One region of the Paenibacillus sp. FW126-R14 genome, then DNA from elsewhere that is predicted to be linked to it. Evidence: riboswitches for the same ligand, from Rfam matches in the RefSeq annotation. Region 1 holds a riboswitch; each other region holds the start of a gene.
What was found. A riboswitch is a leader RNA that binds a small molecule or an ion and turns the genes downstream of it on or off. The one in region 1 is predicted to bind cyclic di-AMP.
Positions count from the first base shown of each region.

Region 2: it holds a riboswitch for cyclic di-AMP, as region 1 does, so the genes downstream of both, AC3WRW_RS16045 (C40 family peptidase) here and AC3WRW_RS22780 (resuscitation-promoting factor) in region 1, are expected to answer to the same signal.
Region 3: it holds a riboswitch for cyclic di-AMP, as region 1 does, so the genes downstream of both, AC3WRW_RS10815 (APC family permease) here and AC3WRW_RS22780 (resuscitation-promoting factor) in region 1, are expected to answer to the same signal.
Region 4: it holds a riboswitch for cyclic di-AMP, as region 1 does, so the genes downstream of both, AC3WRW_RS20900 (stalk domain-containing protein) here and AC3WRW_RS22780 (resuscitation-promoting factor) in region 1, are expected to answer to the same signal.

Region 1 covers NZ_JBYTBS010000041.1:52,385-54,583, forward strand. The annotation lists gene AC3WRW_RS22780 (resuscitation-promoting factor) at 1-906, opposite strand, end outside; cyclic di-AMP (ydaO/yuaA leader) riboswitch at 1,213-1,405, opposite strand; gene AC3WRW_RS22785 (ABC transporter ATP-binding protein) at 1,688-2,199, shown strand, end outside.
Region 2 covers NZ_JBYTBS010000023.1:577-2,775, reverse strand. The annotation lists gene AC3WRW_RS16050 (hypothetical protein) at 1-169, opposite strand, end outside; gene AC3WRW_RS16045 (C40 family peptidase) at 338-1,168, opposite strand; cyclic di-AMP (ydaO/yuaA leader) riboswitch at 1,230-1,380, opposite strand; gene AC3WRW_RS16040 (aldo/keto reductase) at 1,523-2,199, opposite strand, start outside.
Region 3 covers NZ_JBYTBS010000012.1:14,804-17,002, reverse strand. The annotation lists gene AC3WRW_RS10820 (NAD(P)/FAD-dependent oxidoreductase) at 1-933, shown strand, start outside; cyclic di-AMP (ydaO/yuaA leader) riboswitch at 1,119-1,279, shown strand; gene AC3WRW_RS10815 (APC family permease) at 1,377-2,199, shown strand, end outside.
Region 4 covers NZ_JBYTBS010000036.1:14,479-16,677, forward strand. The annotation lists gene AC3WRW_RS20900 (stalk domain-containing protein) at 325-1,119, opposite strand; cyclic di-AMP (ydaO/yuaA leader) riboswitch at 1,132-1,284, opposite strand; gene AC3WRW_RS20905 (LiaF transmembrane domain-containing protein) at 1,449-1,748, shown strand; gene AC3WRW_RS20910 (PspA/IM30 family protein) at 1,783-2,199, shown strand, end outside.

The DNA of each region.
Region 1 (2,199 bases):
GACTTTCGGATCAACCGCAATCGTTCTGCCTTCCGTTACCGTTGTTCCCGTATACGTCTTCCCGTATCCAGGAGATCCTTCGGACTTCCCTGTCGAATCGGCTCCCGCCGAATAGGCCGTTAGCTTCACATTCTTCAGAATTTGTTTATACCCGAACGTAACGCCATTCTTAGAGATCTCATCCACGCTCGGAGATGAGGCCGACAATGTCACAACAGGGTTCTTCGTGCCAACGGACACGACTTTCTTTATACTTTCCTGTTGTACTTCTTGACCCACTACAGCTTCCGCCACTAGAACGCCATCTTCGTAAGTCTTCTCTTTCTTTTTGACCAGTACGCCCTCTTTACCTTCTTGGATAACTTGCTCTTTGCCTTTGAGCAGCGATGCATCACTTTTCTTTTCCGTATCGAATGCAATCGGCTCTGTTACTTCTTCCGTCTCTTTTTTTACACGGACGATTTTGATTTCATCGCCTGAGCCCAGAGCGGCTGTTGGATCGGGAGTCAGCTTATCGTGTTCCCCCAGTGCAATATGTAAACGTTGCAATGCACTTTCAACCGTTCTTGCAGTTGTGTAAACAGTGGTGGTCTTTCCATCAGCAGTCAATTGAATTGGAGAAGCTTTCTCGATGACGAATTTGTCTCCACCCTTGATTGTCGCCGCAGGGTCTGCAGATATTTCATCGTGTTCACCAATCGTTATGGCTTGTTCATCCAGTAGGCGTTGCAGGACCCATTGCTTCGTGTGCACAACGGTTTCTTGTCCATTCACAACCACGGATACGCTCTTGGTAGCCGTACCGTACAACAACACCAAAAACATGAAAGTCATTGCGATTGAAATTAGAGCCAGGCTTAAAATCAAACGCAAGTTTTCATGCTTCCATCGCAATGCGAAGGACATGCTGGATGATCGTTTTACATGGGTCTCGCTAAAAGAGATACTGCCCACTTCTTCGGTCCTCCTTCAAAGCCTCGCCGCCAGGTTACAGCATGATTAAATTTGACGCGACTAAGGTTTTTAATTTAACTTAACGTGCTTCCATCGACAGCTGCGCTTAAGCTGCTGCGTTCCGGTCGTCCCACCCCGCTTTGCCTATTCAACATTCTATGAGTAGAGATCCTAAAGAAGATAAAAAGCCAGCAAGAAGAGGACTCTTCTCGCCGGCTTAGTTTGCATAGTAAAATACACAAATAGCACACACGACAATCGTTACCTCTCTTACGCTTACGAGGTTAGCTGACGGATTCGGACGTGAGAGTCGCCCTACTCAGACGTAAACTTCCGTTAACGTCCAAGATTCACCCCTGTTACTCACTCTGTTCACTCAGATGCGTCACCCGCTTCTCAAGCTTACAGTGGTTCCCCCGTTCCCTTATTCGGAACTCAGCGAATGGAAAAATGGCAAATTGGTTATTAAGTTATTATGAAAAGTATATTACGCTGTTAATCTCTACCTGTAAAGGGATTAACACCTACTAAAAAGGGCTAAATCGCTTAAAATTAGCTTATTTTTAGAATAAAACCACTTTTTATCTACATTTATCTCACTATAACGTACGAATACTAGGTTTCTTCGTGTTTTCACACCTAAACTAGGCTTCGAAACCAAATTTGTTTATACTTATCATGAAAGAATTCAGTGATTTAATACCAATAATTAGCTATTCAGGGAGGCAATTAGATGGGCCCTATTTTGCAAGTCGATTCTTTATTTGGAGGATATTTACCCACGAAACCGGTTCTCCATGATCTCACGTTTTCGATTCGCCAGGGAGAAATGATGGGTTTGATCGGTTTGAACGGCGCAGGCAAAAGTACGACTATCAAAAACATCCTCGGTCTGCTTCAGCCTCAAAAAGGTTCGATCAAAATCAACGGCTTGACGTTAGCCGAGGATCCGCTTCCTTACCGGGCGACCTACGCTTACGTACCTGAAAGTCCGGAGCTATATGAAGAACTTACGATTCGCGAGCACCTCGAGCTAACGGCCATGGCATACGGCTTGTCCAAAGAAGACTATCTCTCCCGTTCGCAAGCGCTGCTCGTGCAATTTCAGATGGAGGACAAGCTGAACTCCTTCGCCAGCCATTTATCCAAAGGCATGAAACAAAAAGTAATGATTATGAACGCTTTCCTGATCGAACCCTCTTTGTACATCATTGACGAGCCATTTCTCGGACTAGATCCGCTAGC
Region 2 (2,199 bases), on a different contig from region 1:
TTTGCAAGCTTCTAGCGCCTTTGAAATGATTGTAAGTGCGGAAAAATTGCTGAATGACTTCCCGGACTTCCTCTGGCATCGCAGGACCTTTATCCACGGTATACATGCTATCTGCTTTATTCGAATGTCTCTTTTTATAAAACCAGCTCTTCCAGACGCTTAATTGCATGTGCTCGTGTTCACCTGCTCTTTCTTTCTTCCAAGCATTTCTTCATTATAGGCTAAAAAACATAAAATTTCGATAAAAATCGCATGACTCCGCGGACGAAAAAAAACACTCGCCTTCTATGCCCCTCATTCGAATGACATTGAAAACAAGTGTTCGATAATCCTATTCTTACAAAACTCTCTTCGCTCCGACATATCTCGCTCTCCAATAAGAGCTCGAAAGACTGTCTACAGCCACGCCTCTGGATGTAGTCGCTGATATGAATTGATCATTGCCGAGATAAATACCCACGTGATTAACCGTTTTTGAAGCAAAAAAAACTAGGTCCCCGATCTTCAAATCCGTCACTCTTGTGCCTGCTTCATCATGCATTTCCACTGACGTACGAGGCAGGTCGATCCCTTTCGCTTGGTACACGAACCGCACAAAACCGGAGCAATCAAATCCGTTCGGCGTTGTCCCTCCCCATACATAAGGCACGCCCATATAAGCGTTTGCCGTTTGGATAATTTGCTCCGTCACAGACGGAACAACAGGGGCAGGAGCGGCTTTGGGTGCCGGCGGCGGTGCGATCCAGGCAGGCTTGTGCGACCTCCCGTCCACATCCACAATCGCGATCTGGTTAGCTTCATTCCATTCAATCGGCGAACCGAAGGTTTCCGTGATGAAACGCAGCGGCACATATGTATTCCCCTGGTACACGGTTGGACTGCTTTCCATACTGATTTTCTTGCTGTTTACAACCGCTTGCTGCTGATCTGTAACGAGTAAGATCGACTGCTGCTTATTGATCAGCGTGACCTCAATCTCATTCTCCAGCTTCTTCCAGCTCACCTGATAACCCAGCTTCTCGGACAGAACTCGAAGCGGCACCTGCATGATGCCCTTGTCATCAATGTACGGCTGCACTTCCGGAAACTGCAGCAGATCGTCATTGACCTGAACCTTGACAGAACGGTCCGTAGGTGCGGCAGCCTGGGCGTCATGTGCTGTAAACATAGGAACTGCGGCGCAAAGAATTGCGCATGAACAAATAAGACGTGAAGAAAAAGATTTCAAAACCTTGCCTCCTTGACGCCTCCGAGGTTAGTTGACGGGTTCGGGAAGAGGTTTTCCCTAGTACGCTCGCATTAGCGGCGCTCATTCACCCCAAGTAAAGAAGTCCCCCGTACCGGAGCTTTTGCTGCTCCAAGATTCGGCATTTTTTGTCTATGTTAGACTAGCATAGTTTATTTACTAGATACAACTTTTGCGCCGTAGTAAGTTTTTCCAGTCAACCTTTTTTTACTGGCGCTGCTGCGATATTTTCCCACAAGGATAAACGAGTTCGTCGTCCTTTCAGGAGTTCAGCCGTTAGTAGCCAATCACAGACAGCACTTGATCGCTGACCGTGTTCAAAGTTTCCAGCTCTGAAGAAGATAATGATAGTGATGCCGCTTGGATATTGTTTTCAAGATGATGTTCATCCTGCGTGCCTATAATCGCTGAAGTAAGCGCCTCCTGGTGAAGCAGCCACGCAATGGCGATTTGTGTAACGTTGGTCTCCTTGGCATCCGCTATTTCTTTCATTACCGCCAAAAGTTCCTTCTCCGCCTGCAGATGCTCTGTTAGGAAGAGCCTTCTCTCCTTGCGGAAGTCTCCGTCTTTCAGCGTCTTGCCATGAAGGTGGAAAGCCCCCGTCAGAATCCCTTTCGCAATCGAACTATAACTCATTATGCCAATGTTATGCTCCCGGCAAAAAGGCACAATCTCTTGCTCGATCGCTCTGTGCAGCAAGCTGTATTCCGGCTGAATTACATCGATTTGCGCATAGCTCACAGCCTCCTTCAGCTGTTCCAAAGAGAAATTGGATACGCCGATTGCCCGAATCAAGCCTTCCTGTTTCAGCTTTACGAATTCGGAAAGTGTTTCCTGCACCGGGATTTCAAAGCTTGGCCAGTGAATGTAATAAATATCTATGTAATCTGTATTTAAACGTTTCAAACTGTCTTCTGCCGATCTCCGCACATCCTGAGGACTTAGATTGCTTC
Region 3 (2,199 bases), on a different contig from region 1:
TACGATTACCTCGTTGTGGGGCTTGGAAGTGAGACGGAAACCTTCGGCATTCCGGGACTGCGGGAGCATGCCATGTCGATCAACAGCATTAACAGCGTCCGGTTCATCCGCCAGCATACCCAATATATGTTCGCTAAATATAAATTGGATTCCAAACATAAGGAATATTTGACCTTCGTCGTCGGGGGCGCGGGGTTCACCGGAACGGAGTTTGTCGGCGAATTGGCCGACCGGGTGCCTGATCTTTGCCGAACGTTTGATGTCGATCCGTCGCTTGTGCAGATCATTAATATCGAAGCGTCGTCCACCGCTCTGCCGCCCGGTCTGCCTAACGACCTCGTGGAATACGGCATGGAAGTAATGCGCCGCAAAGGGGTTCAGTATAAATTATCTACGGCAATTAAGGCTTGCGACCCTGACGGCGTCCTGTTGGGGGACGGTCAATTCATTCGTGCGGGCACCGTTATTTGGTCGGGGGGCGTTCGCGGGAATTCCTTGCTGCAGGAAGCGGGCTTCCACGTTCAGCGCGGCAGGGTCAAAGTGGATGACTACTTGCGTTCCTTGCAGTTCCCTGATGTGTTTATAACGGGGGATTGCTCCATTGTCATGAGCCCGGAAGGCACCCCATACCCGGCGAATGCCCAAATTGCCGTTCAACAGGGCTATAATACGGCGAGAAACGTGATCCATAGCCTGAGGGGGAACCCGCTAAGACCTTTTGCCTATGATTACAAAGGGACGGTCGCCTCGCTGGGGCGCGGAGAAGCGATCGGTATCCTGAAGGTCAAGAAAGTGAAAGGCAAATGGGCCGCTTTTCTCAAAAAAATAATCGATGCCCGCTATCTATTTCTGATCGGCGGCATTCCGCTGGTATGGAAAAAGATGATTTTTAAGCAAAAACAAGCCACAAGGAATCGTCATGTAAGAAATTAATTTTGCCAAAATACCCCAAAACCCAAGGAATCAGACAAAAGGCTAGATAATCAGAGATTCTGAAAGGATTAGGCCATTGTAAGCGAATTATTAAATGAATGCGGGGAGGGAATAATCTTTTTTAAGATTTTTCTCTCCTTTACTATGTGCGAATAAGAGAGTAGTATCAACTCGTACGTTAACAGTTGAATATTTCGCTTAATTTTCTTAACGGAAAAGCGGGGGAACCACAGGTTTCAACGGGGTGAGTAAGATCCGTCGCGTCGCACGCGGCCATGATCTTTAGGGCAGATTTCTCGCAGCCCGAACCCGTCAGCTAACCTCGTAAGCGATCGTGAGAAAGGAGAACATGTGGCTAAGCACAAGGTCTATCCTTGTGTTTTTTTGCGCCCAAAAAGGGGAAATCAAGCTGAAAACTAGGTTATTTGGGGGAATTTCACAGCATGACAAGTGACTCATTGAAAAAGATTGTATTCGGCAAACCGCTGAAATCGGCGGAGCTGGAATCTGAGAAAATGCAGGTATGGAAGGCTCTGCCCATCCTATCTTCGGATGCCCTGTCTTCGGTGGCCTATGGCACGGAGCAGATTTTGCTGGAGCTTGCGACTGTTGGAGTCGCCGCTTTTGCTTTCTCACTGCCGATTGCAATCTCGATTATTGCTTTAATCATGCTTCTTGTTTTGAGCTATCGCCAAGTGATTGAAGCCTACCCGATGGGTGGCGGAGCCTACATGGTGGCGAAGGAAAATTTGGGTATGATGTGGGGAAGACTCACAGGGGTTTCACTGCTTATAGATTATACGTTAACCGTTGCGGTTTCGATTTCGGCAGGCGTGCAGGCGATAACGTCGGCTTTCCCTGCTACCGTGCCATATATTGTTCCTATTGCTTTAGTCCTTGTCTGGGTGATGGTTTGGCTGAATTTGCGGGGCACGTCCGAGTCGGGGACCGTGTTCGCGATTCCAACGTACTTTTTTATCCTATGTATTCTACTGCTGATCGGCAAAGGGATTTTCGATATGCTGACAGGTTCGATGAACCTGCATGCCGCCGAGTTTGTTCCGGGCTCGATGACGGGCTCACTGACGTTATTCGTCATTCTAAAAGCCTTCTCATCCGGCTGCTCGGCCGTGACAGGGATTGAGGCCATTTCGGATGCGGTGCCTCACTTCCGCTCTCCTTCCGTCAAAAATGCCAAAAAAACGCTGGCATCCCTCGGCACGCTGCTGGCCATCGTCTTCGGCGGCGTCACCCTGCTGAGCTTAG
Region 4 (2,199 bases), on a different contig from region 1:
GTCTTGTGATGGCCGGGGCCGCTTTTTTGATTTCGGGATGGAAGGCGAGTGTTCTATCAGGCGTTATGGGCGTCAGTGCGGCGCGGCTCGTTCCTATCAAACGGACAGAGAAGCCCTTATTCGATGAAAAAGCGCCTCTTAGAATATGTAACAGACACCAGCGCTGTTATTTGCTTATTTGTTGCTTGAAATCGCCCCAAATCGGCAAATATGGTTTTTGGTGTCCATTAGCAGTGAGGCGTGACGCTTTTCGCGGGTATAACGGCTGCTGTGTCCGAACGGTGATGAGAGTGCCAGCAGCAAACATAAAAAAACCCGTGATCATCACGGGTTCAGTTTATATACTTTTACGGTTTGGAAGCCAAAGGAACGCAAGGATTGCTTGGAGCCTGGAACATAGATATCAACGCGATTGCCTTTAATGGAGCTGCCTGTATCTGTTGCGTAGGCGTACATGCCGCCTTTAGGCAGGCCGTTAAAATCATAGCCTTCTATATAGAGCTTAGACCCAAGTGGAATGACCGATGGATCTACAGCCACGGTTCCGATCTTAAGGGGATTACCCATGTAATCCATCGCTCCAAAGCCACCGTTCTCAGCTGGATCTGCCGAGTAGGCTGTGGACTCAAATAATGCATAATCCGGCGCGTGGTAATTGCCGTCCTTGCTTAGAATCGCTAATTTGCTGGTTGCGTCCCAGTGAACGGGAATGTCGGCAGCAGTACTTAAGAAACGAAGAGGCACGTATACACGCCCGTTTTGGAACGCGGCATGTGTGTCCATCTCGACAGGCGTGCTGTCAATTTCGGCTTCTTTTTGACCTGAAACGAGTGTAATGGAATGTTTGTCGTTGTTCAGCGTAACTTTGATTTGGTCGCCTTCTTGTTCCCATTGTACGTCATACCCCAGCTTCTCTGTTACAAAACGGATCGGTACTTGTGTGGCATGGTTGTCATCCAGAAAAGGCTGGGCATCGGGAAATTGAACCAGGTCATCGTTGACTTGCACTTTCACGTCCATACTCGCGGCGGCATGGGCATGCGCCGTAAATGGGGAAAGAAAGCCCCCTGCCAAAACTGTGGCGGACACAGCAAGGCAAGCTAACCCTTTAGTTAACATATGCAATTGGTAATCCTCCTTCAAATGAGCCTCCGAGGTTAGTTGACGGGTTCGGGAAGAAGGTTCTCCCTAGTCTGCTCGGTGTGCCGAGCAAATATTCACCCCATGTAAATCGTCCCCCGTACCGGCACTTTGTCTGTGCGCCGGACTCGGCTTCAAATATTTTATCATTGATAGACGGCGAGGAACAACGCCCAAAATATGGATAGGAGTCCTAGCGCTTACTGGACTTAGGTCTAGGTACAAAAACAGTCGGGAGTCCGTTTTGGCAGAAAACCTTTTCGGCTACGATAGAATCATGAAGATTACGTGAAGGGCGGTTGCGGTAAATGAGCATGAACCGATCGAAAAGTTGGGCCTTAATTTTAATAGCTGTAGGCTTTCTCATCGTTATGCATAGAGTTGGCATGCATTTTCATTTCATGGGGATGCTGGTTCCCGTGGCTATGGTAGGGCTCGGTTATGTGGGGATAAGAAACGGGAAGATGATCGGTTGGGTTATTTTCGGTATTGGCGCTTTGGTCTTGATTACGAAGTTGTCGGGGCTGATCGCAATTGGTTTTGCTTTGTGGTTAATGTACTACGGCTATTGCTTGCTGAAGAAACAAAATGATTCGGCGCAATTCTAACGATAATCGATAGGAAGCTAAGGGGTGTGGCATAATGAGCGTATTCAATCGGATTGGTAAAATAGCGGAGAGCGCCTGGCAAGAAGCAGCGAGCAAGCTGGACCTGCATGAACGGGGAGGCAGCCGTTCCAATACGCCGTCTTCTGACATCGCCGAGCTGGAACAGCGCTATCAAGACGCGCTGCAGCGAACGATCGAGCTGCGCAGGCAAAGCGTCAGCGCCGAGGAAATGGCGCAGCTGCGCGCCGAGCAGGCGGAGCTGGCCATGCGCGCCGGCGATGAAGAGCTGGCGCGGCTTGCGCTGCAAGAGAAGCTGCGCGAGGAAGCAGCTTGCGAGCAGTACCGCGCGCAGTACGCGCGCAGCCAGGACGTCTGCCTGGCGATCGCAGACGAGCTTGCGGCGCTGCGTGCCGGGCGCGCGGCAGGAACCGGACAGCCGCGGAGCGGGATG